DNA from 2 places in the Paenibacillus sp. MAHUQ-45 genome. Region 2 is predicted to be linked to the other one. Evidence: predicted binding sites of a transcription regulator. Region 2 holds the regulator's gene; the other holds the start of a gene.
What was found. The regulator CtsR, encoded in region 2, represses protease genes until heat stress. The targets are predictions, from matches to a motif close to ATGGTCAATAAAGGTCAAACA.
Positions count from the first base shown of each region.

Region 1: clpP (ATP-dependent Clp endopeptidase proteolytic subunit ClpP) is a predicted target of CtsR. The motif match lies at 13,121-13,141, and genes of this name have one in related genera.

Region 1 covers NZ_JBYUPV010000018.1:49,726-65,373, reverse strand. The annotation lists gene AC3Y23_RS26865 (tetratricopeptide repeat protein) at 1-628, shown strand, start outside; gene trxB (thioredoxin-disulfide reductase) at 793-1,746, shown strand; gene AC3Y23_RS26855 (DUF1858 domain-containing protein) at 2,569-2,796, shown strand; gene AC3Y23_RS26850 (DUF438 domain-containing protein) at 2,840-4,105, shown strand; gene AC3Y23_RS26845 (ROK family glucokinase) at 4,329-5,279, shown strand; gene rapZ (RNase adapter RapZ) at 5,338-6,237, shown strand; gene AC3Y23_RS26835 (gluconeogenesis factor YvcK family protein) at 6,295-7,263, shown strand; gene whiA (DNA-binding protein WhiA) at 7,328-8,257, shown strand; gene AC3Y23_RS26825 (HPr family phosphocarrier protein) at 8,356-8,625, shown strand; gene AC3Y23_RS26820 (GNAT family N-acetyltransferase) at 8,739-9,263, shown strand; gene AC3Y23_RS26815 (SIMPL domain-containing protein) at 9,397-10,152, shown strand; gene AC3Y23_RS26810 (PdaC/SigV domain-containing protein) at 10,478-11,584, shown strand; gene AC3Y23_RS26805 (GDSL-type esterase/lipase family protein) at 11,668-12,306, shown strand; gene clpP (ATP-dependent Clp endopeptidase proteolytic subunit ClpP) at 12,437-13,033, opposite strand; tRNA gene AC3Y23_RS26795 (tRNA-Arg) at 13,222-13,296, opposite strand; gene AC3Y23_RS26790 (sugar-binding transcriptional regulator) at 13,617-14,669, shown strand; gene gap (type I glyceraldehyde-3-phosphate dehydrogenase) at 14,787-15,648, shown strand, end outside.
Region 2 covers NZ_JBYUPV010000020.1:50,734-66,381, forward strand. The annotation lists gene cysS (cysteine--tRNA ligase) at 1-166, opposite strand, end outside; gene cysE (serine O-acetyltransferase) at 220-915, opposite strand; gene gltX (glutamate--tRNA ligase) at 1,516-2,979, opposite strand; gene ispF (2-C-methyl-D-erythritol 2,4-cyclodiphosphate synthase) at 3,031-3,519, opposite strand; gene ispD (2-C-methyl-D-erythritol 4-phosphate cytidylyltransferase) at 3,516-4,214, opposite strand; gene AC3Y23_RS27705 (PIN/TRAM domain-containing protein) at 4,311-5,399, opposite strand; gene AC3Y23_RS27710 (nucleoside triphosphate pyrophosphohydrolase family protein) at 5,612-6,007, shown strand; gene pssA (CDP-diacylglycerol--serine O-phosphatidyltransferase) at 6,229-6,966, opposite strand; gene disA (DNA integrity scanning diadenylate cyclase DisA) at 7,032-8,105, opposite strand; gene radA (DNA repair protein RadA) at 8,119-9,486, opposite strand; gene clpC (ATP-dependent protease ATP-binding subunit ClpC) at 9,758-12,226, opposite strand; gene mcsB (protein-arginine kinase McsB) at 12,263-13,327, opposite strand; gene mcsA (protein-arginine kinase activator protein McsA) at 13,356-13,880, opposite strand; gene AC3Y23_RS27745 (CtsR family transcriptional regulator) at 13,911-14,372, opposite strand; gene AC3Y23_RS27750 (GNAT family N-acetyltransferase) at 14,763-15,648, opposite strand, start outside.

The DNA.
Region 1 (15,648 bases), on a different contig from region 2:
GGAGGAAGTGAAGACCAATCCGCTGCTGCGCTCCTCATTCTTCTGGGCGCTTCGTTATGGCGATACCAATACGAAGCTGCAGGTCACCGAAGCGTTGCGCTGGATTGACGACGCAGAGATGTCCGAGATTCTGCAAGACCTGCTGAGCCAGCAGCCTTTGCAGGAGGAGAAACTGCAGGAGGCCGCTCTACTTAGCCTGCAGAAGCTGATTAGCAGTGGCCCGGTGGAGACGGTGCCGCTGCAGCAAGAGCCTGAACCGGCGCCCTTGTTCCTGAATGGGCAACCGGAATGGAAAGAGGACTGGCAGCGGGTCATTGACCAGACCGCAAGCATGATGGACCGGCGCTATGATGCCAGCCAGAAGAAGGACGCCGAGCAGCTGTGGCAGCAGTTCATTAGCCGCCTATACCCGGATGTACCTTACATCCGCCATGCAGAGGGTTGGTGTGCCGCTTTGGAATATCTGACCGCCAAGCTGCACAGCCGGCCGGTCACGTTCCGTGAAGTCGCACAGCGGTATGGTGTCACCGAATCAATGGTCAGTCGCTATGCCAAGCGAATCGCAGCCGAATGTGAAATCACCGAGAGTCTGGACAGGAGCTTAACCCCGTTTACTGAGAACAGATAAGTGCCTGGTGCATACCGGAGGATGTCTGAAAATATAACAATTTATAGGCGTTATGATATAAATGATTTTTATTTTTTGACAAGAAAACGGATGCCGCTCCTCTTTTCTGGAGAACGGCACCCCGTTTCTTCTTATAAAACCCTATCTGCGAGGAGGCCACTGTGATGTACAAAACAATTGTAATCGGAACAGGCCCGGCCGGGCTGACTGCCGCTATTTATCTAGCACGTGCCAACTTGAACCCGCTGGTCATTGAAGGTTTGCAGCCGGGTGGACAGCTGACCACCACGACTGAAGTAGAGAACTTCCCGGGCTTCCCTGAAGGAATACTTGGTCCTGACCTGATGGACAACATGCGTAAGCAGGCCGAGCGCTTCGGCGCTGAATTCAAGAATGGTTGGGTGGAGTCCGTTGATTTCTCTCAGCGTCCGTTCAAAGTAACAGTAGACGGCTTAGGCGTGCTGGAGGCGGAAACAGTGATTATCTCTACCGGCGCTTCGGCCAGATATCTGGGCATTCCCGGCGAGCAGGACAATGTGGGGCGCGGGGTTAGCACATGCGCAACCTGTGACGGCTTCTTCTTCCGCGGCAAAAAGATTGTCGTGGTCGGCGGCGGCGACTCCGCGATGGAGGAAGCCAGCTTCCTGACCCGGTTTGCTTCCAGCGTTACGCTGGTACACCGCCGGGACGAACTGCGTGCTTCGAAGATCATGCAGGATCGTGCGCGGGACAACAGTAAGGTAGCTTGGGCGCTTAACCGGACTCCGCTTGAAGTCACGACAGATGAGACCGGCGTGAAGGGCTTGACAGTGCGCAATAATGAGACGGGTCAGGAAGAGCTTGTTGAAGCAGACGGTGTATTTATTGCCATTGGGCACACGCCTAACACGGCATTTCTTGGCGGACAAATTACCACAGATGAAGGCGGGTATATCGTGGTAAATCCAGGTACAACGGAGACGAATATCCCGGGTGTCTTCGCCTGCGGCGATGTGCAGGATAACCGTTACCGCCAAGCGATCTCGGCTGCGGGCACTGGCTGTATGGCTGCTATGGACGCAGAGAAATTCCTCGAAGGCAGCATTGTGCATGACTGGAGCGAGACACTCGATAAATAAGCATATTTGCAATGTAGTATAACCGCGTACCGTTGAGGGTACGCGGTTTTTTTAACGTTTATATTAAATTAGCTTTAACGTTTATATTAAATCAGTTGTAAACCTCATACGGAGCATGGTCCCCCCCAATTCTGTTCCCCTACATTATTCGTAAATTCCATCTATATAGAACGTATTACAATAACAAACAAAGCCTAGAACAAAGAGAGTTCATAATAATGACATCCGAAGTGTAAATAACGGCATTTTTGTACCTTAAATAGTCTGCAACTAGGGGTTAATGGAAATTAAGTGCAATATTGTACGTTAAATCTTCCACATTAGCCCTTTTGGTGTACTTTCGTCAAAATAGGCTACAATAATGCCCTTATTTTTGTTATTTACCTCTTCTCAGGAAAAATAAGGTACAAAAATGCTCTTATATTCGTCTCAACTAAAAAATTTAATTTGAGGGAGAGGATTGAAGGGGGAAGTTGGATCTGTAGTAGTGATAGCATCCACCTAAAAGCTTTCGGAAGGAAAACTCGCATCCGTAAGCATGGGCTCTCCGGATTTTATCCGCGAATGGCAGTACAATCCCAACAAATCTGGGGATAACAGCGGCTGGAAGTCCAACATTTTCAGGAATGACAAATTTTTGGCCTTGTGAACATCCTAAGTTCAATCTATATAGGTTTACGATTATCGAACAGCTTTCGCCTATACATCTCTACTTATCCGCTAAAAAGTTATTTTTTTCACTTTGTGACTGCAATCACCATGGTGCATGTTCTCCTATGCTAATCTGATTGTGAGAAGAGTTCTCAGTGAGGGGGAGTACACATGGAAAAGGTACTGAAGCTGGATGAATCCATCTTCGAATTGGTGGGCAGACATCCCGAGGTGATGGAGATTATGGCGGAGCTGGGATTTCGCGATATTGCCAAGCCGGGCATGCTGCAGACAGCCGGCCGTTTCATGACCCTATCTAAGGGAATCAAGTTGAAGAAAATGGACCCTGATACCGTTAAGCTGGCTTTTGAGCAGCGGGGGTTCAAGGTTCTGGAATAGAAGCTCCGCCGACTAACCCTATTATAGACAAGGAGAGAATCCAATGAGCGAACTGATCAATAACCGTGAAGTCACAGTGCCGGAACAGACCCATCGTCAAGCGATGTTAAAGGAGATCATCAAGGAGCTGCATGCTGGAAAAAGTGTAGAGGAGGTCAAAGCCCGCTTCGAAGAAGCGGTTGGCGATGTGACGGTAGCCGAAATTTCCGCGTTGGAGCATGCGCTGATGACAGAGGAGGGCATTCCGGTCTCCGAGGTGCAGCGTCTGTGTTCTGTGCATACAGCGATCTTTAAAGGCTCTATTCAGGACATTCACCGTTCCTCGAAGCCGGAGGAGCAGCCGGGACACCCTGTGCATACGTTCAAGCTGGAGAACCGTGAGGTGGAAAAGCTCCTGAACTTCCGGCTGTCCCTGCACGCTGATAAATTTGCCAGACAGGATAGCGAAGAGATAATCTACAAGCTGCTGGAAGACCTCAGTTTGCTATTGGATCTCGATAAGCATTACAGCCGTAAGGAAAATCTATTGTTTCCCTATCTAGAGAAATACGGGATCTATGGTCCGACCAAAGTGATGTGGGGCGTCGATGACGGCATCCGCAGCTTGATTAAATCTGCCAAGGCGCAGCTAAGTCCTTATCAGGGAAATCAGAAGGAGGTTAGTGAGCTGCTGGCAGAGATCATCCAGGAAGTTAATGAGATGATATTTAAGGAAGAAAATATTCTATTCCCTATGGCGCTCGATAAACTGACTGAAGATGAATGGGTGAAAATTGCCCGGGAAAGCGATGAAATTGGCTTTTGCCTGACCTTCCCAGAGCAGGAATGGATCCCAGAGCGTGTTCCTGAGCCGGAGGGAGCAGCACTATCTGCAACTGCAGAAGTAGCTGGGGACGCCATGCAGGGTTTTATCCGCTTTGAGACTGGACTGTTGTCACTTCATCAACTGGAGACCGTGCTCAATCATTTGCCGGTGGACCTGACTTTTATCGATGAGAACGATGTGGTGCGATACTTCTCGCACGGCAAGGAGCGTATTTTCGCCCGGACCAAAGCCGTTATCGGCCGCACTGTTCAGAACTGCCATCCGCCGCAAAGCGTGCATGTAGTAGAGAAGCTGCTGGAAGATTTCAAGGCGGGTCGCAAGGATGCCGAGGATTTCTGGATTGCGATCAAGGACAAATTCATCTATATCCGTTATTTTGCTGTGCGGGATAAGGAAGGTAATTATATGGGTACTCTAGAGTTTACGCAGAATATTGCTCCTATTCGAGCACTAGAGGGGCAGAAACGCATTTTATCGGAGTAACATCAGCATTGCGAGTGGATTATAATAGACCAGGGAGTCCTGGTAGCCGAATATATGACTCTCTTCCCTAATGGGCAGGGAGTCTTTTTTACTAATATAGAATCTACAGGCGATATATAACAAAAAGCCGGGTGTGTCGCCTTTCCTTGACCGCAGGGAGGGCTTCTATTATAGTGGGTACGTAGGATTAACTATTTTAGTATAGAAAAAGGTGGCTTGTTACATGTCTGAAAATATCTACGTTGGCGTGGATTTGGGCGGAACCGCAATCAAGGTTGGAATCTGCAATGCCGAGGGGCACCTGCTGCATACTTATGAAGGTCCGACAGGGACCCAAGAAGGCGTCGATACGGTTATCGATAATATCGAAAAGTACGTACGTCAGATCGTTGAAGACTCTCCATACACTTGGGACCAGCTTGCCGGTGTGGGAGCAGGGGTGGCCGGGTTCACAAATATCCGTGAGGGAATCATCATTCTTGCGCCGAACATAGGTTTTCGGGATGTGCCGATCCGTGCCATTCTGGAGGAGCGTTTAAACAAGCCTGTCAAAATAGACAACGATGCCAATGTGGCAGCTCTTGGCGAAGCATGGAGCGGTGCGGGACGCGGTGTAGAGAATTGCGTTTGCTATACTCTCGGAACCGGTGTCGGCGGCGGCATTATCATTAACGGTAAGATTTATCAAGGCTTCGCAGGCCTCGCGGGTGAACTGGGTCACATCTCGGTTGTGCCGGATCTGGAAGCTATTCAATGCGGTTGCGGCAAGCTGGGTTGTCTGGAAACCGTTTCCTCGGCAACAGGAATTATTCGTATGGCCAATGATGCTGTTGCACGTGGTGACCGTACGTCCCTGTCCATGGTGGAGAAAATCGCTGCCAAGGAAGTATTCGATGCGGCAAAAGCTGGCGACGAAGTGGCAATCCGCATCGTCAATCGCGCTGCTTACTATCTGGGCAAGTCCATGGCTGCTGTAGCGGCTGTGCTTAACCCTGAGAGCTTTATTGTTGGCGGAGGCGTGTCCAAGGCCGGAGATATTCTATTTGATGAGGTTCGCCGGGTATTCGCTAAGCTGGCACCTGAACCGCTTCAGGGTGGCGTAAGCATTATCCCTGCCGAGCTGGGTAATGATGCTGGTATTGTTGGCGCCGCAGGCTTGCTGCTTCGCTCTTAGATTTGTTCTCGAAGGACCGTCTTTATTCATATAATATCCGAGTAGGAGGGGACGCTTGATGACGGAATTGGAGGAAGCTCCGACCGGAGGAGCCACCCTGATCATCATTACAGGTATGTCGGGTGCGGGCAAGACGATTGCTGTTCAGAGTCTGGAAGATCTAGGCTTCTTCTGTGTCGATAATTTGCCCCCCGTACTGATCCCGAAATTTGCAGAGCTGATCGAGCAATCTAAAGGCAAGATCGCCAAGGTCGCGCTCGTCATCGATTTGCGGGGACGGGAGTTCTTCACGGCCCTGTCTGAGTCGCTCAGTTTTATTAAAGAACAGTTTACCATCGGCTGCGAGATTTTGTTCCTCGACGCTACCGATTCCGTACTTGTCCAGCGTTACAAGGAAAGCCGGCGCCGGCATCCGCTTGCCCCGAAGGGTATGCCGCTTGATGGCATCAAGCTGGAGCGTAAAATGCTGGATGAGCTGAAGAGTTCAGCGACCCAGTACCTGGATACCAGCAGCATGAAGCCAGCACAGTTGAAGGAGAAGATTGTATCTCGTTTTTCCCACCTTGGAAAAAGCACTCTCTCCGTCAACATTACATCGTTTGGCTTTAAGTACGGAATACCCATTGATGCAGACCTCGTTTTCGATGTCCGCTTTCTGCCCAACCCGCATTATGTGGACCACCTGCGCCCTCATACAGGCCAAGATAGTGATGTCTACGAATACGTAATGAAATGGCCTGAAACGCAGGCGTTCCTGACCAAACTGCTCGATATGCTTCATTTTCTGATTCCCCAGTACCGCAAAGAAGGCAAATCCCAGATTATTATTGGCATTGGCTGTACCGGCGGCAAGCACCGTTCGGTAGCGATATCGGAATACCTGGGTAAAATGCTGGGAGTCAGCGAGACGGAATCCGTCACAGTCAGTCACCGTGATTCCGAGCGTGATCGGCATTAACGAGAGAAGGGATCAATAGTGGTTGAAGAACAAAGACAGCGTCCCAAAATCGTCGTAATGGGCGGCGGGACAGGGTTGTCTGTAATGCTTCGCGGTTTGAAGGAAAAGCCGCTTGATATAACGGCTATCGTTACGGTAGCCGACGATGGGGGCAGTTCCGGCATTCTGCGGAGTGAGCTGCAGATGCCCCCTCCAGGCGATATCCGCAACGTCCTCACGGCGATGGCGGATGTGGAGCCGCTGATGGCGGATATCATGCGATACCGCTTCAGCAACGGTGAGGGGCTTGCCGGGCATAGCCTCGGCAACCTGATTCTGGCGGCGCTCACCGATATCTCCGGTGACTTCGTCACCGCGGTCCGTGAGCTAAGCCGATTGTTCGCGGTACGCGGACGGGTGCTGCCGGCCGCGGGTGATGCGGTTGTGCTGCATGCCGAAATGGCGGATGGCAGCATCATCACCGGCGAGTCGAAGATTCCGGAGGCCGGTGGTGTCATCAAGCGGGTGTTCCTGGAGCCCGCCAATGTGGAACCGCTGCCCGAAGCGCTGCAGGCCATTGAAGAGGCAGATGCCATTCTTCTTGGACCGGGCAGCCTCTACACCAGCATTCTGCCGAACTTACTCGTGCCTAAGCTTGCCGAGGCGGTCGTGAATTCGAATGCGATCAAGATTTTTGTCTGCAATGTCATGACTCAGCCCGGGGAGACGGATAACTACACCGTGAGTGACCACCTCCAGGCTGTCTATGATCATATTGGTCTACATCTGTTCGATTACGTCATCGTGAATGATGGCGAAATTCCAGAGCAGGTCCAGAGTAAATACGCTGAAAAGGGCGCGCGGCCGGTACAGCTCGATCAGGAGGCCCTGGAAAGCAATCGTTATAAGGTGATTGCCGACAAACTTGTATTATTTCGGACGTATTTAAGGCATGATACGGATAAGCTAAGCCATCACATTTACCAGCTTGTACAGGACTGGATGACCAGAAAGCCTGTCAGCAACGGATCAAGCCCCGAGGCTTAGGTTCAGTTGTCCGTGGAATTTCCCCGGGTGGTAACAAAGTGATATCATGAAAGAGGTGAGATTCTTGTCTTTTGCGGCATTAACCAAAAAAGAGCTGACGATGGTGGAGAGCCAGCCCTGCTGTGAGAAAGCGGAAATGTCAGCCCTGATCCGGATGAACGGTTCGGTGCAGCTTTCGAGCAAAAAGGTGGTTCTTGACATCTCGACGGAGAACGCCGCGATTGCAAGACGGGTATATTCTTTGCTTAAGAAATATTACCAGGTCCATATCGAGCTGCTCGTGCGTAAAAAAATGCGTTTGAAGAAGAATAATGTCTATATCGTTCGCATCCCTAGCCACGTGCAGGAGATCTTGAATGATCTAAGAATCGTCTCCGAGGGCTTTATTTTCACAGATGGGATTGATCATGAGATTGTCGCCAAGAATTGCTGCAAGCGGGCTTATCTGCGCGGAGCATTCATGGCCGGCGGTTCGGTCAACAACCCGGAGGGGTCCTCTTACCATCTGGAGATTGCTTCAATGTATGAGGAGCACTGCAAGGCGCTGGTGGATCTTGCAGGTGAATTTCACCTGAATGCTCGCTGCATTGAGCGTAAGAAGGGCTTCATTCTGTACATCAAGGAAGGCGAGAAAATCATCGAATTCCTTAGCTTGATTGGGGCGCACCAAGCTTTGTTCAAATTCGAGGATGTGCGGATTATGCGCGACATGCGTAATTCGGTCAACCGGATCGTGAACTGCGAGACGGCTAATTTGAACAAAACCATTAGTGCCGCCGTGCGGCAGATTGAGAATATCAAGCTGCTGCAGCGGGAAGTTGGGCTGCAGAGCCTGCCGGATAAGCTGCGTGAAGTAGCAGAAATACGGCTGGCGCATCCGGATATCAACCTCAAGGAGGTTGGTGAGATGCTGAAGGGAACGGTCAGCAAATCGGGCGTAAACCACCGATTACGGAAGATTGATGAGCTGGCTGATAAGGTAAGAGGCGGCTAGGTATTTTTTTTCTAGTGCGGAATAAGTAATAATGATATAATATTATAAAATTTAATGTGAAATTTTTGGGCAGATCTCAATTAGGGGGTAAGTGTTTCATGACAAAGCACCCGGTAGTTGTACGGCTGAAGACGGGTCTCCATGCTCGGCCGGCAGCATTGTTCGTGCAAGAAGCCAACAAGTTTTCGTCGGAGATTTTCGTGGAAAAAGACGATAAAAAAGTAAACGCTAAGAGTATTATGGGTATCATGAGTCTGGCGATCAGTTCCGGCACGGAGATTTATATTAGCGCAGATGGCGCTGATGCGGATCAAGCTGTAACCGCTTTGACCAGTTTGGTGAGCAAGGAAGAGCTCGAGAACCAATAATTGTAAGGCCTTACTTTATATCCGCAGGACCAAAAGCCCCCTTGTGGGCTTTTTTTCATACTTAAAACTATAAATTTAAATTTATTAAACTATCTATAATGGGGTGCAAAGTTATGGCGAAGAATGTAAGGTTGGTATCGCCTAATTCTGAGTATCAAGGGGCCTATCTGGAGTTTTACCAGGAATGGGTGGATAGTGGGGAAGATATCGTTCCTTGGGTTGTAGAGAAGGACCCTAACGATTTTGCAGCGATGCTGCTCTTTCTGGAAGAGAACCGATTAGGCCTAGGTCTACCGGAAGGATGGGTGGCGAATTCAACGTTCTGGCTCGTGACCGAGGAGGGACAAGTTGTTGGCGCCGTTAATATTAGGCATACTTTAACTGAACAGGGTCTGCTTGTGAGTGGGCATATCGGCTATGGGATCAGACCTACGGCCAGACGCAAGGGATATGCAACAGAGTTGCTAAAGCAGGCATTGGTGAAAGCCCAGGAACTTGGCATTGATAAAGCATTGGTGCTTTGTGATGCAGTAAATACAGGATCGGCGAAGACGATTGCAAATAACGACGGTGCGGAAGATGAGCCATACACTGAAGAAGATGGGAATGTCGTCCGTCGCTTCTGGATTCAGACCTAAGGATTATTATGCATGAAGTCTGGAACAACCAATAAATATTTTTGTGCTCAGGCATAAAACGATGCAACATTTGCCAACCCGTCCCGTCTAAAGGGTACCAACTAATCAAGAAGGCTGAAAGGGGATAGCAAACATGAATAAATTAGCTAAATCATTTGGAACAGTAATGCTGGCAGGGAGTTTGTTGATTGGAGGTAGTGCGTTGAGCGCTGTATTCCAGGGGACTGCCACGGCTTATGCGGATGAAGTACAGAAGAATGTCGTGAATGTAGTCGGCAAAGGGGAATTGTCTATCAAGCCGGATATCGTCTATCTGTCCATCGCTGTAGACACCTCAGCAGCAACAGCGCAGGAAGCACAGAAAACAAACGCAGCCAAGATCCAAAAAATCACTACACTGCTGAAGGGCACTTGGAAGATTGCGGATAAGGACATTCAAAGCACCCAGTTCTATGTACAGCCAAATTACACTTACAGTGAGAAAGAAGGACAGCAGGTAAAGGGCTACAACGCTAATCATACATTGGTGGTTGCCTATCGTGATCTGGCAAAAGTAGGAGAGTTGTTGGATGCTGCTTCCGCTGCAGGCGCTAACAATATCGGCAATGCACGTTTTGCAGTAGAGGACAGCGCTGCTTTTGAAGCACAGGTTATTGAAAAAGCAATGGCTAACGCCGATGTTAAAGCTGGTGCGATTGCCAAGGCCTCTAAGCGCAGCCTGGGTCAGGTGATCAGTGTTAGCCAAAACGACCTTGGTAGCCAGCCAGTGTTCTTCGATCAAACTTTAAAAGCGATGGCCGCTTCGGCAGATGCCTCTGGCAACACATCCGTGCAGCCGGGAGAAGTTAAAGTGACTACTCAGCTTAATGTAACCTATGAATTGAAATAAATCAGCAGTCCCGTAATGAATAACGACAGTCTGTAATCAATGAAGGGGCCATCTCCTACCGCGTGAGCGAAGGAGGTGGCCTCTTTTTGCTGCGGATATTCCGGATACTCAATAGAAAAGGTGCGAAATCTCTCATTTTGTTTAATGAAATGTAATAACACTCACTATAATGCTGCTAATTTACTAAGGAATTGTAAAGAGAATTGTAACGACTGGATCTGGCGGGTTCTCTATAATTAGAGGAGTGGAAATGACTCGGAGGACGATGCTTCTCTCTTGGTAATGTTCCAAAGGATACATCATGATCTTGGAGGGAGAAATGACAATGAGTAAAATAGCGATGAAAAATGGTCGAAAATGGGGCGTGGGCCTGCTGGCGGCGGGGCTGCTGCTGAGCGGAGGCGTGCTGCCAGTACATACTAGCTTTGCTGCACCTGCGGTGAAGAATCCGAGTAAAGCGGACACGGTGGCTGTTCTGAAATGGAATGGTGTCCTTACACAGCAGACAGGGATCGTTCGATCTGGCGAGGTCTTTGTACCAGTAACTTTTCTGCGTGATGTCGTGAAGCTTCCGGTGAGCTACAGTCAGACGGACAGTGCCTATACGATTGGAAAAGGCAGTGCACAGACGAAGCTTCTGGTCTCCTCGTATGGGGTCTCCATCACGGTGAATAACTTTTTTATTAGGGAGTATGAAGGTCTAAACGTCAATAACCGGCTTTATGTTCCACTGGGTCTCCTGACTGACTATATGGGTTATAAAGGCGATTGGAACGCTCCTTCCGGCCGCCTAAACCTTATGGTCAGCCCGCAGAATGCGTTAAAAATCACCTCAGCGAACTATGCCAAGGGTAGTGAGGATGAAGGGGCAGTCATCAACCTCGATTACCCGCAAATAAGTGGGCTGGCTAATGCTGATGCGCAACAGAAAATTAATGCTGCACTCAAGCAGTCGACCATGAGATTTGCGGCTGGGGCCGAAGCGGACATTGCAGACAGGGACGAAGAGAGTCGTCCTTATGAATATGATGCAGGATATGTTGTGACCTACAATCAGAACGGCGTACTGAGCTTGCTGTTGAACCAGTACGGCTATACTGGAGGTGCGCATGGCATGTCTTATCGTCAGGCCTTTACCTTCTCCTTGAAGGATGGGAAACAGCTGCTCCTGCGTGATCTGTTCGGCGCTAATCCCAATTACAAGAAAGACCTGAATACCAAGCTGAGCCAGCGATTCAAAGCAGATGAAGGTTATTTTGGCGGGTTCACAGGCCTGAATACTGAGCAAAGTTACTATTTGAAAGACGGCAAGGTCGTTATCTTTTTCCAACTTTATGAATACACTCCATACGCTGCCGGATTCCCTGAATTCACCTTCACTTTTAAGGAATTGTTGCCAAATGGGAGTAGCCCGTTTTCCGCTTTAAAATAACCTCGGGACATCTTCCAGTTACCTAATCTATGTGAGACTCATATGCTGAATAGAGGTCTAGCACAGAGCGGGGAGGGAGAGTTATGGGTTTTCAGTATACGGCGATAGGCGATTCTCTGACGACGGGTTTTGGCGCGTTGCCGGGCAATGGATTCGTGCCAGTATACCGCAGAACGGCGGAATCCCGGCTAGGCGCCTTCGTGGCTTCGTCCAATCTGGGTGTCAATGGAATGACTACGGCCGACCTGGAGCAGCAGCTTCGCAGAAGCAACGGATTTCGTCAGTCGGTGCGGGAAGCGGACATTATTACAATGTCCATCGGCGGGAATGATTTGATCCATGCCGCGAAATCTGGAGGAGGTCCCTCGGGGATTTCACCCCGGGTTTTGCAAAAATCACTGCAGGAATGCCGGGAGAACTTTGCCGGAATTATGTCTTCGCTTAGACAATTGAAGGCGGGTACACGGGAGCCTTATATTATAAGAATAGTGGGATTGTATAATCCCTACCCTCAGATAGCGGAGGCGACAGCGTGGGTACGCCAGTTCAACCAGTATGCTTCTGGCTATAGCAGTCGGGTGGTTGGATTTGCTTCGATCTATGGTGATTTTGCTGGTAACGAGCGGAGCCTACTATCCATTGACCATCTCCATCCCAATGGACGGGGATACCGGGTGATTGCGAACAAGCTGGATGGGCTGCGGTACGGGATGCTGTACTGAGTAACTGGTGCAGGTGTTGTTAAAGGTTGTTTACTTAAAACGATGAGTTCCAAGCGTGTAAAGTTCGATACGTTAAAAAAAGCCCCTGAATCTGCATCGCGGATCCAGGGGCTTTTGCATGCTCGGAGAATTAAACTCCAGGTACCAGTGTCTTCTCAATCACCTTATCGACAATACCGTATTCGGCAGCATCAGCAGCGCTCATGAAGTAGTCACGATCTGTATCTTTCTCGATACGCTCCAGCGGCTGGCCAGTACGCTCAGACAGAATACGGTTCAGCTTGTCACGCAGCTTCAGGATGCGGCGGGCGCGGATTTCGATATCCGTTGCCTGTCCCTGAGCTCCGCCCAGCGGCTGGTGAATCATGATCTCGCTGTTCGGAAGCGCAAAACGCTTGCCCTTGGCGCCAGCGTTGAGCAGGAACGCTCCCATGGAAGCAGCCATGCCCACACAAATGGTGGAAACGTCAGGCTTAATGTATTGCATTGTATCAAATATAGCCATACCAGCAGTGATTGATCCGCCAGGACTGTTCACATAGAGGTGAATATCCTTCTCCGGGTCCTCAGCTGCTAGGAACAGCATTTGGGCGATGATGGAATTGGCCACCACGTCATTAACCTCCGTTCCGAGGAAAATGATGCGGTCCTTCAGCAAGCGGGAATAGATGTCATAAGCGCGTTCACCGCGGTTGCTCTGTTCTACTACCATTGGGATATAACTCACGTGGAAAACCTCCTTGGTATTGGCTCTTCGAATGTGTTCATTTGTTACTCTTACCGTAATAACCACATGATAAACAAATTCAAACAAAAAGTCAAAGAAAGTCAAACTTAGTTGCAAAAAAAAGAGCCACATCATGGCACTTTGGTTAAAAACAATATAGAACTCACAATTGAAGCTATTAAAAATAGTGGCGCGCCCGCCAAGAATCGAACTTGGATCTCAGGCTTCGGAGGCCTACGTCATATCCATTGGACCACGGGCGCAACAGAAATTATTATAATACAAGAAGATTACAATTGCAATGTATTAATATCAAAGCGTTGAAATCTTTCTTTTAGCGGGTCTTATGAAAATCGTACAAGCCCGTCCACCCTGCGGATTATCCAGCAAAAGAGGGGGGTAAAGCCCTTACATCCCGTGATATATGTATAAGATGAAAAGAGGTTGTGAATTCTACTCTCGGAAGACTTGCGCTTCGCTCGAAATTTGGTTAGAATATGGGTGGGACTTAAAAAGTTAACCCGGGACGTTTTAAGACCATGAACGAGGGAATAGAGAAAGACGAAGTTGCAGGAGTGAAAGCATGCGTAATTTATTGGAAATCCAAAAGCAGCTTCTGCCTGATCTCATGGAAACCCTTAAGAGACGGTACACGATTCTTCATCAGATCATGTTGTCCGATATTATCGGGCGCAGAACGCTGGCCGCTTCCCTGGATATGACGGAGCGGGTGCTGCGAGCCGAGACGGATCTTCTGAAATCGCAAGGGCTCATCGAGATCGAGAGCGTAGGCATGCGCATTAGCGATGCCGGTCGCAGACTGCTTGACCTGCTGGAGCCGATCGCCAAGAGCCTGTTTGGCCTAGATGATCTGGAAGAGAAAATCCGCACAACCTATGGTCTTAGTAAAGTTATTATAGTACCGGGTGACTGCGAATCGTCACCTTTCACCAAACGTGAGCTTGGACGCGCTGGCGCCAAGGCGCTACTCGGTGTATTGCGTTCAGACGATACTATTGCCGTCACAGGCGGCTCAACGCTAGCCGAGATGGCCGATCAGTTGTCCCCCCCGCTATCCCATTCCTATAAGGACGCCTGGTTTGTACCGGCGCGTGGAGGGCTGGGAGAGAGTATGGAGATTCAGGCTAACACGATCGCATCTACGATGGCCAAACGGGTAGGCGCGAATTACCGGCTGCTGCATGTACCGGACCTGCTCAGCGAGGATGCTTTTCAGTCCCTTGCGCTGGACTCCAATATTGGAGAGATCGTTGGCATCATCCGCCGCTCACGGATCATCGTGCACGGTATCGGTGACGCCCTGGAGATGACCCGCCGCCGTAATCTGGATGAAGCCACAGTGGCCGAAATTCAGGGAGAAGGAGCGGTAGCCGAGTCTTTCGGTTATTACTTCAATGAAGAGGGCAAGGTGGTTCACACCATGCTCACCATGGGACTGCGTCTGGAGGATATCATGCGGACGGAAGTCGTCGTCGGAATTGCCGGCGGCAAACGTAAGGCCAAAGCCATCCATGCGATGCTTCGTTTCGGGCAAGAGGATATTCTGATTACCGATGAGGCCGCTGCGGTGGAGATTGGTAGAGAAATCGACAGTGAAATACAGCTTCCTTTATAGTTTTACAGAAAATGGGGAGCAACGTTAATTATTTTGCATTATACTTAATATTGTTGTCTTGACAAGCTTTACGGCTTGTCTTGAATAAATAAAAAGAAATCTAGGAGGAACTATTCAATGAGTGTAAAAGTAGGTATTAACGGTTTTGGACGTATTGGCCGCCTTGCTTTCCGCCGTATTCAAAATGTAGAAGGTATCGAAGTGGTAGCAATCAATGACTTGACTGACGCTAAGATGCTTGCTCATTTGCTTAAATATGATACAACTCAAGGCACTTTCAAAGGCGATGTTGAAGTGCATGATGGATTCTTCAAAGTAAACGGTAAAGAAGTTAAGGTTCTTGCGAACCGCAACCCAGAAGAATTGCCTTGGGGCGACCTTGGCGTTGACATCGTACTGGAGTGCACAGGCTTCTTCACAACTAAAGAAGCAGCTGAGAAGCACCTTAAAGGCGGAGCTAAGAAAGTAGTTATCTCTGCTCCAGCTACTGGCGACATGAAAACTGTCGTTTACAACGTTAACCATGACATCCTTGATGGTACTGAAACTGTTATCTCCGGTGCTTCTTGCACAACGAACTGCCTAGCTCCAATGGCTAAAGTTCTGAACGACAAGTTCGGTATCGTTGAAGGTTTGATGACTACTATCCACGCTTACACTGGCGACCAAAACACTTTGGATGCTCCACACTCCAAAGGTGACTTCAGACGCGCTCGTGCAGCAGCTGAGAACATCATCCCTAACACTACCGGTGCTGCTAAAGCAATCGGTCTGGTTATTCCAGAACTGAAAGGCAAACTTGACGGTGCGGCTCAACGCGTTCCAGTAGCTACAGGTTCCCTGACTGAGCTGGTAACTGTACTTGAGAAGAACGTAACTGTTGAAGAGCTGAACGCAGCAATGAAAGAAGCTTCCGATCCAGAAACTTACGGCTACACTGAAGATGAAATCGTATCTTCCGACATTAAGGGCATCACTT
Region 2 (15,648 bases):
CCAGATAATTGCGAACCGTGTCGAATACGATAACCGGCCGGGCATTGCCGATGTGCATATACCCGTATACGGTAGGACCGCATACGTACATTTTTATCTTGCCCGGTTCCTGAGGCACAAACTGTTCCTTGCTGCGCGTCATAGTGTTGTAAATTTGCAAAGCCATCTCATTCCAATCCCTTCTGTTATCGCCGGATCCCCTTTTGAATACCGGTAAACTTAAATTTCATAATCGCCAATGTACTGCTGGCTTTCGAGACGCCGCTGCTCGGCCTTCTGTTTGTCTTCTGTACCGCCCAGCTGCTCCCGTATTTCTTCAATCTCCTTCTGCAAGAAGCGAAGTGAATCGACAAGCGGGTCTGGCATCTTCGTATGATCGAGCCGATCAGATACCCGTTCCCCGTTGCGTTTGACCACACGGCCCGGATTCCCTACAACTGTGCTATTGTTCGGCACTTCGCGCAGGACGACCGCATTGGAGCCTATATTGGAATTGTCGCCGATTCGGAAGGATCCTAATACCTTCGCACCGGAACCAATGACTACATTATTACCTATTGTAGGATGGCGTTTGCCCTTTTCCTTACCTGTTCCCCCCAGCGTGACCCCTTGATAGATGATGACATCATCACCAATCTCGCAGGTCTCCCCGATGACAATGCCCATGCCATGGTCAATAAACAACCTGTTGCCGATGACAGCCCCAGGGTGAATTTCCACGCCGGTCATAAATCTGCTGAATTGCGACACGATGCGCGCGAGTGTATAAAAATGACGCTTGAAAAAATAATGAGCGAGCCGATGACCCCAAATAGCGTGCAGACCTGCATAGGTGAAGACAACCTCAAACCAGCTTCGGGCTGCGGGATCATTGTCAAAAACGGCCCGAATGTCCGACTTGATATGCTTAAACATCGCGCTCCCCTTCTCTTGACTTCCTTGCCTCCTGCTTACAGGTCTGCGCGGAAGATAATGTCTTCTGGAACAACACCCGGTCTCTCTATAAAAAGCTTCTATAAGACCTATCCGGCAAATGTTCCAATTCCTTCACTAACTCTCTGCTCCAGCATATGCCGCATTCACTGATTTGACTGTCCGTACACGAACAATCATTTGTACACCCTAATGGAAAAATCAAATAAAAAACGTCCCTGCAGCATAACGCTGCAGAGACGTTAAAACGCGGTTCCACTCTGCTTGGACGGATTCCAGGCTGCCGTGAATATCAATAGCAGCGGTTCTTCGTCCCCCTTGACGTCCATAACGGGGACGTACCGGCGCAGCCTAACGGACCCTTGCAAAAGGACGCTCAGCCGTGCAGCTCACAGGCGCATGTTCCGTGGCAGACAAATGAATAACTCTCAGCCTGAAAAGATTGAACTCTTCGCGGTTATTCTCTCTGGCAATTGCCTTATTGCACGTACTTTTCCTGATCATAGCTATTAATAGTATTCTTCTATCTTAGCGAAAAGATGAAGGACTGACAAGGGGCAGTCCGCAATCACCCAGCAACGCTTAGGCGCCTTTAATCTGCGATTTCAAGCGTTCAATAACCCGATTTTGACCCAGCAGGGCAATGGTAGCATTGAGATCACGGCCATGAGTTTGTCCAGTCAATGCGACACGAATCGGCATGAATAGCGCTTTGCCCTTATGCCCGGTCTCCTTCTGCACTTCCTTGATTAAGGCAGCGATATGAGCTGCATTAAATTCGGAGGTGTTTTCGACCTTTGCCAGGAATGCAGATAGCACTACAGGGACTGTATCTTCCGCCAGTACCTGCACGGCTTCACTTTCCAGCTCCAGGTGGCTACGGAAGAACAGCTCTGACAGGCCTACGATATCGGAAGCGGACACCAGTTGCTCCTGATAGAGGGCAACAAGGCTTTCCGCCCAGGCTTGCTCTTCTTCGTTAAGTTCAGCAGGAAGTCTTCCCGCTTGCTGCAGATGAGGAATAGCCAGCGCGGCAATCCGCTTCGGATCAGCATTTTTAATATAATGGTTGTTCAAGTGGGCCAACTTGTTTGTATCGAACACAGCAGGGCTCTTGGACAATCTGTCCGACGTAAAGATGCGGATGAGTTCATCCTTGCTGTAGATTTCCTCTTCCCCTTCCGGCGACCAGCCGAGGAGAGAAATAAAATTGAACAGCGCTTCCGGCAGATATCCGAGCTTATCATACTGCTCAATGAACTGGATAACCGATTCATCACGCTTGCTGAGCTTCTTGTGGTTCTCGCCCACAATCAGCGTCATATGTCCGAATAGCGGCGCTTCCCAGCCCAGTGCTTCATAAATCATCAGCTGGCGCGGCGTGTTGGAGATATGGTCTTCCCCGCGCAGCACATGCGAGATTTTCATCAGATAGTCGTCCACGGTAACCGCGAAGTTGTAAGTTGGAATCCCATCTTTTTTCACAATAACAAAGTCGCCCATTTCCTTCGTATTGAAAGAAATACTGCCTTTAACGATATCATCAAAAGTGTACGTCCGGTCTTCCGGCACCCGGAAGCGGATGCTGGCTACACGTCCCTCGGCTTCAAACGCAAGGCGTTGCTCCTCGGTCAGATCACGATGCTTGCCGGAATAGCGCGGAGTCTCGCCTCGAGCTGTCTGCTCTTCGCGTTCTGCCTCCAGCTCCTCTTCCGTGCAATAGCAGTGATAAGCCAATCCACGGTCCAGCAAGTCCTGCCAGTGAACACGGTACAGATCCAGCCGCTCCGTCTGGCGGTAAGGGCCGTATTCGCCGCCTACATCAATACTTTCATCCCACTCAATACCGAGCCACTTCAAGTATTTCAGCTGGCTTTCTTCGCCACCGGCGATATTGCGCTTTACGTCCGTATCTTCGATCCGGATAATGAATTTCCCACCCTTGTTGCGGGCGTACAAATAATTAAATAACGCCGTTCTGGCGTTTCCGATATGTAAATGTCCCGTAGGGCTCGGTGCGTAACGCACCCGGATTTCATCCGCCATTTCAATCCCTCCGCTCATGTTGTTAAAAATAAAATTCCTGGTTCAGCCATCTCATGATGATATCACATCTTTAAGCAGACAGACAATAGATTGCGCTGCTATCCCCTCACCGCGTCCGGCAAAGCCGAGCTGCTCCGTGGTGGTTGCTTTAACGTTGACCTGAGTGCTCTCTGCACCCAGTACACGCGCGATAATTTCCGTCATTTGTGGAATATACGGTGCCATCTTCGGTTTTTGGGCAATAATAGTGGAATCGATGTTCCCAAGCTTGTATCCCCGCTCCCGTGCAAGCGCCCACACCTGCTCCAACAGTTTCAAGCTATCAGCGTCTTTGAAAGCCGGATCGGTATCCGGAAAATGGCGGCCGATATCTCCAAGTCCCAGTGCGCCCAAGATAGCGTCGCTGACCGCGTGCAGCAGCACGTCGGCATCAGAGTGACCCAGCAGCCCCTTTTCATATGGAATGGTTACTCCACCGATAATGCATGGCCTTCCTTCCACCAACTGATGCACGTCAAACCCTTGTCCTACAGCAATCATTTGTCTCCCTCTCCCCTGGTTCTTTCTGTGAATTCCGCAAAATCAAGATCTTCAGGCGTGGTAATCTTAATATTCCTGTAGCTACCCTCTACTACAGACACGGCAATACCGGCGCGTTCGGCCAGACTGGAATCATCCGTACCGAGAAACCCATCCTGCTCCGCCGTTTCATAGGCCATCAGCAAATCAGACAGACGAAAAGTCTGCGGGGTCTGAATCGCCCACAGACTTCGCCGATCCGGCGTAGACACCACGGTCCCTCCGCTGTCCACCTGCTTGATCGTATCCTTGACCGGAACAGCCAGCACAGCGGCTCCGCTCTGAAGTGCTTGCTGGTAACAGGCCTCAATCTCGCGAGGATGCACGAACGGCCGGACACCGTCATGAACCATTACCCATTCGGTGTTCAGTTGCAGTAGCCCTCTGTACACCGAGTGCTGTCGCTCGGAACCGCCTGGAACAATCATCTTAACCTTGTCCAGCTTATAAGCAGCTATCCATTCCTGGCATCGCTCCATATCCTCAGCCCCGGTAACGAGGACGATTTCCGAGATCCGCTCATGCCGCTGAAACACCTCCAGCGTATGTACAGCAATCGGCTTGCCCTCCAGCAGCAAGTACTGCTTGCTTTCTGCTGTTCCCATCCGTGTTCCTTTGCCTGCCGCCACAATCACGGCGCCTACACTGTTTGACATCCCCTAAGCTCCTGTCTTTCACGTATACCCCCATCATAACGTGTTTGACGGGCATTTCCAACCCATTTCAGAGCCTGCACTAGCAGATGTTCAGGGTTATTGCGCCTTCTCTAGCAGCTTCGGCTTAGCAAAGATCATCCGTCCAGCGGAGGTCTGAAGAACACTGGTCACCAGAACTTCCATCGTCGTGCCAATATATTCGCGTCCGCCTTCCACGACAATCATCGTTCCGTCATCGAGATAAGCCACTCCCTGACCATGCTCCTTACCATCCTTGATGACTTGCACAACAATTTCTTCTCCGGGCAGCACGACTGGCTTCACTGCGTTGGCAAGATCATTGATATTAAGCACGGATACTCCCTGAAGCTCACATACTTTGTTCAAGTTAAAATCGTTGGTAACAACTTTACCTCGCAACACCTTGGCCAGCTTGACTAACTTGCTATCCACCTCGGAGATTTCTTCAAAATCCCCCTCATAGATCAGGACTTTGACATCCAGCTCTTTCTGGATTTTGTTCAGAATGTCCAGTCCGCGTCGTCCGCGGTTGCGCTTCAGCAGATCAGAAGAGTCAGCAATATGCTGCAGCTCCTCCAGAACAAATTCAGGAATGACAATCGTTCCTTCGATAAATCCTGTCTTGCAGATATCGGCAATCCGTCCGTCAATGATAACACTGGTGTCCAGAATTTTATGTTCCTCCAGCCCACGGCCCTCTGGCTCGTCCGCTTGTCCGAAGCGACCGCTCGTCCACAGGGTGGCCAGCTCCTGCTTCTTCTCCAGCCCGATCCGCATCCCCATATATCCCAAGGCAATCGTAGCAACTACCTGAAGCAGCTGTCCGGCCTTTCCCAGCCAGCCCAGAGCGGGATGCAGTAAGATCGACAGCACCAGACCTCCGGTCAAACCAGCAGCCCCTGCGGCCAGCTCATTCATCGGTACACGTGAGCAGAACTGGACCGCCTCCCGCAGCTTAATACCTACCCATTCTGCGCTCAACGTTCCCGCAATCAGAAAAATAATGGCTCCCAGCACCGCGAATAAAATACTTCCCTCCACCGGCAGGCTATTTGCCAATCTCCCTGCACCTATAGGAAAACTTCTTTCTGCCGCATGATATAACGAATAACCGCCCCAGCCCCCGCAAATTGCGACGAAGGACAAAATTAACTTTTTCCACATCACTCGCGCACCTCCTTCTATATTCATCCTAAAATGCTGTATTCCTCACCAGTATGTTCCAATTTTTAGGACGATAATCGCAGGTGCAGTTATTTTTTCTACGCAATGTATTTATGCAGGGGAATTACAACGGGATGTCTTACTTCCGGGTTGAAAATAGTGGATGCCCTGTCATATAATGAACTCAATTACGAACCCAGGGGTGAATGGAAATGAGCGCACTAAGTTTACAGGCCTTTCAGGATCAAGTCTCCGAACTGCTGCTCCGTCACCGTAGTCTGCTGGATGTGCTGTCCAAGAACGGACAGAGCAGCGCATCCGTCAACCGCGCCGTTGTCAAAGCCATCACAGAATGCGGCTGCATACAGCTACATGCCACGAAACAGGTTTTTGAGCCCGGTGCTGGGCTAGAGCATGCTAAAGAACTTGCCGGTACCCACGTAGAGGGACATCTGTGTGAGAATTGCCGGGAAGTTATCGGCTCGGAGCTGGGCCGTGAGTTGTTTTATATGTCTGCCCTCTGTAATTTACTTGATATCAACATGGACGAGGTTGTAGAGAAGGAATCGCAGAAATGCGCAACGTTGGGATTGTTCAATCTATCCTGACCTCAAGCAATGGTGCCGTCTTCACTTCCCCTGTGTAATTCATGTTTCGAAACACCGCCATTTTATAAGGTTCCGCATATAACAAGAAAACGGATATCCCCCTTCAGTGGACGGTATCCGTTTTCTTGCATTTACGAAAAAAAAGACTCTGCTGTCCATTCAGGACCGCAAAGTCTTTCTCATACAGTTATATTCTACTCAGTAACCGCAGGCTCCCGCTGTTAGCCGTTCTTGGAATGATACACTTTATCTTCGGATCGTCTTCTGCGACGGTGACGGCGTCTTGCTGTCAAACGATCGAGATTCTGCTTGAAGCCGTATAACGCATAAAGACCCAGCAGCACGAAGATCAGCTTGGCAATTTGCTCAGGGAAAATCACGGCTACGGCCACGGCAACCACAATCACCAGCGGCGCACCAATAATAGCTTTCTTGGGCAGACCAATTTTTTTGAAATTCGGGTATTTCACCGTACTTACCATCAGATAAGATAAGAGCAATGTCGCCACAATCATGAATCCAGGGGACACATCTTTATGAAAAAGCGCCAGAGTGGCAACAACGCCACCAGCGGCAGGTATTGGCAAACCGATAAAATAGCCGGGAACTCCCGGGCGTACATTAAAACGGGCCAGGCGGAGTGCGCCGAACACCGGGAAAATGGCAGCAACCGTCCATCCTAATGCCGAATTGAGGTTCTGCAAACTCGTCATATACATGATCAAAGCGGGAGCAACCCCGAATGACACAATATCCGACAATGAATCGAGCTCCTTGCCGAATTCACTCTCACACTTAAGGGCACGAGCCACACGGCCATCCAGGCCGTCAAGTAGCATTGCAATAATAACCATGATCGCGGCCATGCTAACATTGCCATCCAGCGCCATCATGATCCCGAACATTCCGAGCATCAAGTTACCGATGGTAAACAGACTCGGAATTGATTTTTGTATCAAATTCTTCACCTCTACATTCTAACTTTGAGCCTCTACGTCACCAATATTACGTGATTGTATGATATTTACATTTGTCTGTCAATAAGCACTTGTTTCTGCAAACGTTTTAACCCTTCTTGGATATTGCGAGCTCGCACCTCGCCGATCCCGTCAACTTCGTCCAATTCCGCAATGCTGGCCGTCATAAGATTAGGGAGCATCTCGAAGCGCTCCACCAGATTGTGAATGATCACATTCGGCAGTCGCGGAATTTTGTTAAGCAGGCGGTAACCGCGTGGTGTCACCACTTCTTCCGAAGCAACGGCTGTGGAGGAATAACCCAACAGGCGAGCGATATGGTTATCGTCCATCAGTTCATCGTCCGACGCGCGTTTAAGCCCGGCAATAATTTCGCGGATTTTCTCCTCTTGCTCTTCCCTTGCATAGTCTCTGTATAAAAGCCATGCTTCTTCCTCTGTATTTCCGACCAGTTCTTCCATCTGCATGCTAATCAGACGGCCTTCATTGCCCAATTCGTTGATGTAGCGTTTGATTTCCATTTTAATCCGCAGTACCATTTCTACCCGCTGGATAACTCCAACCACTTCCGCTACGGTCACAATCCCCTCATATTCGGAAGCGGACAGGTTGGTCAGTCCTTGAGTTAGTACCGCTCTGTACTTCTCCAGTGTCTGAATGGCTTGATTGGCCTTCGCAAGAATAGCGCCAATTTCCTTCAGGGCATAACGGATAGAGCCTTGATACAGAGTAATAATATTCCGACGCTGGGAGATGGAAACCACCAATTTCCCCGTTTGCTTGGCTACGCGTTCAGCGGTCCGGTGGCGGATTCCTGTCTCAATGGAGGAGATCGAGGAGTCCGGGATTAGCTGTGTGTTGGCATACAGTATCCGCTTAAGATCCTCGCTTAGGATAATAGCACCGTCCATCTTGGCCAATTCATACAAATAGTTTGGCGAAAAATCGCAATTAATGGAGAATCCGCCGTCTACGACTGCCATCACCTCTGGGCTGTATCCAACGACGATAAGCGCGCCAGTCTTAGCGCGTAGTACGTTCTCTAGCCCTTCCCGGAAAGGTGTACCGGGTGCCGCCAGTCTGAGCAGATCATTCATATTATCTGATAGGTTTTCTTTCATGTCCCTGTGCCCCCTAATCTAACGCGACCGATAGTGCATCTGCTACGGTGCTGACGCCAATAATCTGAATATCCTGCGGGTGCTTCCATCCTTTCATGCTCTTCTCAGGCATGATGACCCGCCGGAAGCCAAGTTTCGCAGCTTCCTTAACACGTGTTTCCGCACGCGACACACCTCTCACCTCACCGGTAAGACCAACTTCCCCGAAGAATACATCATACGGTTTAGTCGAAATATCCCGGAAGCTGGAGGCGATGCTGACTGCCACGGCGAGATCAATCGCTGGCTCATCCAGCTTCACACCACCGGCTACGTTAAGATAGGCATCCTGGTTCTGTAAGAACATGCCCATCCGTTTCTCCAGTACAGCGATGATCAGCGCCATACGCTGGTGATCCATCCCGGTGCACATACGCCGCGGAGATGGAAAATGTGTCGCTGCAACAAGGGCTTGCAGCTCCACAAGTACCGGCCGGGTGCCCTCCATGCTGGCCACGACTGTCGATCCCGCTACTCCAAGCGGGCGTTCTGACAGGAAAAGCTCGGAAGGGTTCTCGACTTCAACGAGTCCCCCCTCACCCATTTCGAAGATGCCGATCTCATTGGTAGAACCAAAGCGGTTCTTGACCGCCCGGAGCAGCCGGTACGTATGATGGCGCTCCCCTTCGAAATACAGCACGCAATCCACCATATGCTCCAGCATCCGCGGTCCCGCGATAGCCCCCTCCTTGGTGACATGCCCTACAAGCACTGTGGCAATCCCGCGGATTTTGGCGATTCGCATGAATCTTGTCGTACATTCCCGAACCTGCGTAACACTGCCGGGTGCACTCGTGACTTCTGGTAAAAATACGGTCTGAATGGAGTCAATAACAAGGAACTGCGGCTGGATCTGCTCTATCGCTTCCTCAATGCTTTCCATGTTGGTCTCACATAGCACGTATAGCTCACCTGACAACGCCCCGAGGCGATCCGCTCGCAGACGGGTCTGGCGCACCGATTCCTCCCCAGAGATATACAGCACACGCAGCCCCTGCGTCGTTAAAGCATGTGAAGTCTGCAGTAGTAACGTGGATTTCCCGATACCGGGATCGCCGCCCACCAGCACCAGTGAGCCGGGCACAATGCCGCCCCCCAGGACACGGTTGAGTTCGCCAATGCCTGTCAGGATACGCGGCTCCTTGTCACTTTCTATATTTATGATCGACTGCGCTTTTTCTTTACTATGAAAAATAGGGGCGCTCATGCCCTGGGTTTTGACTACGCTTTCTGTTTCCTCCACCATGGAGTTCCACGCCTGGCAGCCTGGGCATTTCCCAAACCATTTGGGCGATTCATACCCGCATTCGGTGCAGTAAAACTTTGTTTTCGCTTTGGCCATGACTTCTCCTTACTGTCGGAACTTTTGTAAAAAGCAGAATATTTCCTGCCAATAAAAGTTTACCATTTCTGACCCTTGAACGAAAGGCTATTCCGAAAGCGATTTGCCCCGGTTTCCGTTAGGATTAGCGAGTTTCCTAAAAAGAATGCTTCCGCGCAAGTAGAACCGGCTTTGCCGTCCTCTAAGTGACGGTATCCGTTTCAGCCGGAACTATTTAAAAAAAGCCCCCAATTCTCTTATCGGAGAATTGAGGGCTTTTGTATAATAATTCTTATTCAGCTTCTACTTCTTTTTCCAATGACGGGTTTTCCGGCTTAACTTCCCGGTTGACGACAAGCTCGTTATCAACCTCATCAATGGTCAGCGAATCTCCTTTTTGGATATTGCCTTTCAGCAATTCCTCGGACAAACGATCCTCAATATGCTTCTGGATCGCCCGGCGAAGCGGACGAGCACCAAAGGCAGGATCATATCCTTCTTTGGCCAGGAATGCCTTGGCCTTATCTGTAAGGACAAATTCAACATCATATTCACGCAGCCGCTTGCGCAGCTCGTCGGACATCAAGGTCACGATCTCGGCAATATGCTTCTCTTCCAGAGAGTGGAAGACGATGATCTCGTCAATCCGGTTCAGGAATTCAGGTCGGAAGCTCTTCTTCAGCTCTTCCATAACCTTGCCCTTCATATTGCTGTAATCCGCTCCCGCATCTTGTACAGCGGTGAATCCAAGCGTCGAATTCTTCTTGATCGCCTGTGCCCCAACATTGGAGGTCAGAATGATCAGTGTGTTGCGGAAATCGACTACCCGGCCCTTAGAGTCAGTCAGACGACCGTCTTCAAGCACTTGCAGCAGAATGTTGAATACTTCCGGATGCGCCTTCTCGATCTCATCTAGCAAGACAACAGAGTAAGGCTTGCGGCGTACTTTTTCAGTCAGTTGTCCGCCTTCTTCATATCCAACATACCCTGGAGGAGCTCCGACCAGACGGGACGTGGAGTGCTTCTCCATGTATTCCGACATGTCGATCCGGATCACCGCGTTCTCGTCGCCGAACATTGCTTCAGCAAGCGCACGAGCCAACTCAGTCTTACCTACACCGGTTGGTCCGAGGAAGATAAAGGAGCCCATTGGACGCTTCGGATCTTTCAGACCCGCACGTGCCCGGCGGAGTGCCCGGCTCACAGCCTTCACGGCTTCATCCTGGCCGATTACACGCTCATGAAGCAGAGCTTCCATGTTCAGCAGGCGGTCGGTCTCTTCTTCTTTCAGCTTGCTAACCGGAATGCCGGTCCAGATAGCCACAACCTGAGCGATATCCTCAGGCGTAACCTCGGAATCGGTACGGCCTTGCTTTTCTTTCCACTGGTTCCTAGTGGTATCCAGTTCCTCGCGGATTTTCTGTTCGGTATCGCGCAGCGCAGCCGCTTTCTCGAACTCCTGGCTTTGTACCGCAGCATCCTTCTCTTTGCGAATATCATCCAGGCGGCTTTCCAGTTCCTTCAGATTCGGCGGAATCGTGTAGGAATTGAGTCTTACCTTAGAGCCTGCTTCGTCGATCAGGTCGATCGCTTTGTCCGGAAGGAACCGATCTGGAATGTAACGGTCAGACAACTTAACTGCTTCAACTATCGCTTGATCCGTAATCTTCACACGGTGGTGAGCTTCATAACGGTCACGCAGTCCGAACAGGATCTGTACAGCTTCCTCTGGAGAAGGCTGATCCACCGTAATCGGCTGGAAGCGGCGCTCCAAGGCAGCATCTTTCTCAATATATTTGCGGTATTCGTCCAGCGTGGTTGCCCCGATGCACTGCAGCTCTCCACGGGCCAAGGCCGGTTTCAAGATGTTGGAGGCATCAATAGCACCTTCCGCCCCACCTGCACCAATCAGAGTGTGCAACTCGTCGATGAAGAGCACGATGTTACCTGCTTGACGAATCTCGTCCATAATTTTCTTCAGGCGGTCTTCGAACTCACCGCGGTATTTGGTACCGGCCACTACGGAACCCATATCCAGGGTCATGACACGTTTGTCACGTAGGGTCTCGGGAATCTCATTGTTGATGATTTTCTGAGCCAGGCCTTCAGCAATAGCTGTCTTACCTACCCCAGGCTCACCAATCAGCACCGGATTGTTCTTGGTACGACGGCTAAGCACCTGGATTACACGCTCAATCTCTTTGCTTCGGCCGATAACCGGGTCAAGGTTGCCATCCTTGGCATAGGCCGTCAAATCACGGGCCAGACCATCCAGCGTTGGTGTGCTAACATTAGCTGGAGTACCACTGTGGCTGGAAGCCGCCTCACTGCTGCCCAGAAGCTGCAGCACTTGCTGGCGGGCCTTGTTCAGGCTAATGCCCAGGTTGTTGAGTACGCGGGCTGCTACGCCCTCTCCTTCACGGATAAGTCCGAGCAGGATATGCTCCGTGCCGACATACGTGTGACCCAGCTTGCGGGCTTCGTCCATCGACAGCTCGATAACTTTTTTGGCGCGAGGAGTATAAGCAATGTTCGTAGGCTGTTCTTGGCCTCTGCCAATCAGTGTTTCCACTTCGTCTTGAATCTTCTCAAGACCCAGACCCAAACCGATTAATGCTTTTGCGGCAATTCCGTCTCCTTCGCGAATAAGCCCAAGCAAAATATGTTCTGTCCCAATATTGTTGTGTCCCAAACGAACGGCTTCTTCCTGCGCCAAAGCAAGCACTTTTTGTGCGCGTTCCGTAAATCTTCCAAACATCATATCTCCTGCACCTCCATGAATATTAAATATCTATGATTAATGTTGTGATCCCAATGTTTCGCGGAGCAGCTTCGCCCGATACATATCGCGCTCAGTAGATGTCATCTCGTCGCCAAACATTTTCTGCAAAAATCCAGGCTGTGTCTTGACATTCAGCTCGTTAAGCACGGAGAGCGATGGTCCTTCTAGGATACCCAGATCAACACCAAGCCGGACATCCGACAGACGTTGAGCAGATTCCTTGAGTTCCATCACTGCTGCATAGGACAAAATACCGTAAGAACGCATCACCCGGTCGGTAATCCGCAGCGCTGAATCGGCCAGCAGACGCTCACGGGCATTTCGTTCATGCTCGATAATCTGAGTTACTACGCTATGCAGGTTCTCAATGATCTCACTTTCAGTTTGTCCAAGGGTAATTTGATTGGAGATCTGAAAGATGTTCCCTACTGCTTCGCTGCCTTCACCATAAATTCCTCTTACGGTCAATCCCACCTGATTCACTGCCGAGAGAATGCGGTTAATCTGATGCGTCATGACGAGAGCTGGCAAGTGCAGCATCACGGAAGCCCTGAGACCTGTTCCAACATTCGTTGGACAGCTAGTGAGGTATCCTCTTTTATCATCAAAAGCGTAATTCACCGAAGCCTCGAAGATATCGTCAATGGCTGCGGCACGCTCCCATGCTTCCTTGACATGAAGTCCGGGGAAAAGACACTGAATCCGCAAATGATCCTCTTCATTGATCATAATGCTGACCGACTCGTCTTCGTTCAATATTACGGCTCCGCCGCGAGAATCATTGGCGAGATTGGGACTGATAAGATGCTTCTCCACCAGTACCTTCTTATCCAGCTCCTCCAGATCATCCAGCCTCAATAGCTGAAAGGTGCCAAAATCTGCTGCCGCCTCTCCCTGAAACACAGGACTAAGCTGTTCCAATACCTCTTCCGATTGCTCGGCAGATGCAAGTAGAGGGAAAGGGAGATGCTGCAAATTACGGGCGATTCGCATACGACTGCTGATGACAATCTCAGAATGGTCACCGTCGCTGCGCATCCAGTCACTAAGTGCTTTTTCGGTAAAACGGAGACTTGACATGTCATATCCCCCCTATATATCAAAGACTTTACTCTTGTGCGATTTCTTTTTCAAGCTCACGAATCTGATCCCGCAATTGAGCCGCGGTCTCGAACTCTTCCTGGGCGATACTCTGCTGCAACTGCAGCTTCAACTCGTCGATTTGACGTCTGAAGACGATCCGAGTTCCAGCGCGTTTCGGAATCTTGCCCACATGTGCTGTGCTACCATGCACACGCTTGAATAGCGGGTCCAAGGCATTGTTGAAATATTTGTAACAAGAACTGCAGCCGAAGCGGCCAAGTTTGCTGAACTGGGAGTAAGTCATTCCACAATTCTCGCATTGCAGACTTTGTGTGGTCTTCGCTGCCGCAGTCTTCTCCTTACCTGCCCCTTCGAGATCAAGCAGACCAGAGAGCAAACTGTGAATAGAGAAACCTCCGGCTGTTCCCGGAATCAGTTCTCCCTTTTCCCGCGCGCAGCTCTCACAAATATGAAATTCCGTCTTCTCTCCATTCACGATTTTGGTAAAATGGAGCGTTGCCGGCTTGGCGCCACATTCCTGGCATAACATGAGGTACAGTCCCTCCCTTGGGATTGACGTTTATTTGCCCAGTAAAGAGATTAGCATAGCCTTCATAAGCTTGGCACGAATCTCATCCCGGTACGGAAGCTTAACTGTCAGGCATTCCCGAGAAATGGCAGCACGCATAAGGCATGCTTCCCGCTGACTCAGAAAACGGGCTTCCTCCAGCTGATAAATTAGCCCTTCGGCAGTATTTTGGTCAATTCCGGCCCCAATTGTGTGATTCAGATGAGTATGCAAAGCCACATTCTGGGGTAGCTCAAAACGCTGAATCCGGATATAACCGCCGCCTCCGCGCTTGCTCTCCACGATATACCCTTTTTGCAGAGTAAAGCGTGTACTGATGACATAGTTGATCTGTGACGGCACGCATGAGAACTGGTCCGCCAGGTCATTTCGCTGGATTTCCACCGTACCTTCGGGACTTTCATGCAAAATATTCTTCAGATATTGTTCGATAATATCGGAGATATTACGCATCACTCATCCTCCAGTATTCCATTCTTGATGTTGCAATATTGCCATTGAAAGAGTGCCAACAGTCCAATCAAAGAATCCTGACCATCATAGCCACTTCATGATAAGGTACAAACACTATAGTGTGACCTTAGCGTTCGAAGTTACATACCTTGTAAGTCAGTGGGAAGTTCAAACACCTCTTATTTTGGTTTGCGTTGACTTTGACTTTCTTTGACTTTTTTAATATTATAACATATTTTTTTGCAATGCCAAGTGCCTACTCTTATTTTTTACAAAATGTGATCATTGTATTCGAAGCTTGAGCGTAAAATCGTTTCATTGTGGGATGTAAAAAGCTCTTCCACAGCGATTGCCATGAAAGAGCTTGAGTCTTTATATGAATGATTAGGATTAGAAAAAGTCAAACAAAGCGGTCTTCTGTACCGGGATAATATCCTCCAGCCATTGTACTCCTGTCTCACTACCGGTTATCCTGCCTACCTTAGCCATTTCTGCCGGACGCTTATAGCCGAGCAGCAGTACCGTTAATGTTCCAATATCGAGGACCACATCCCCTTGCGAGTGCTCGCCTTCAATCTTTTTCAAAGACGCCGCCCCTCGATCTGTAACCTGCCATTCCCAAAGTCCATGATTCCACGGTGCATGCTGGTCCTCGATGAATACCTTTGACTGACCAGAAAGAGCGAATTCATTAAATGAATACTCCTCTACAAAAGCCTTAGCATTCACAATGCGGCCCATAAAATAAGGATGGTTCTCCTGGGTAATTCGGGGATCCGGCAGCAGGAAAGGCAGAATATCATCACTTGGAACAAACTTTAGCGATGCCCCAGTCACCATAGAGTCATGATTAGCCAAGAAGGTCCATAGAGCTTGCCGCGAGGCTTCATTCAGATAAACAAACTCCCTGATAATCAACTCTCTATTCTCTACCCTATACAGGATATACCCTTCTGGATCACCTTCTGACGAATAAAAGACCGCATGATGTGTATTCTCATTTAGCACGGAATGTTCCCACCAGTCTTTGCTGCGAACCAGAGTTCCATTATATTGGGAGGCAAAACGCTCATATAATTGTTCAAGCTTCTCAAGGTCCTCGCGCACATCGCGGCGGACACTACCTTTAACGTCAATTTTTCGAGGGAACTGCGAGACAGGAATCGTATAATTCTTGGTCTCACAATAAATCTCCCAGCCAAATTTACGATAGAATGGAATCAGGAAAGGGTGCAAAAAGGACAACGTTTGTCCGGCTTCATTCATCGTCTCTAGC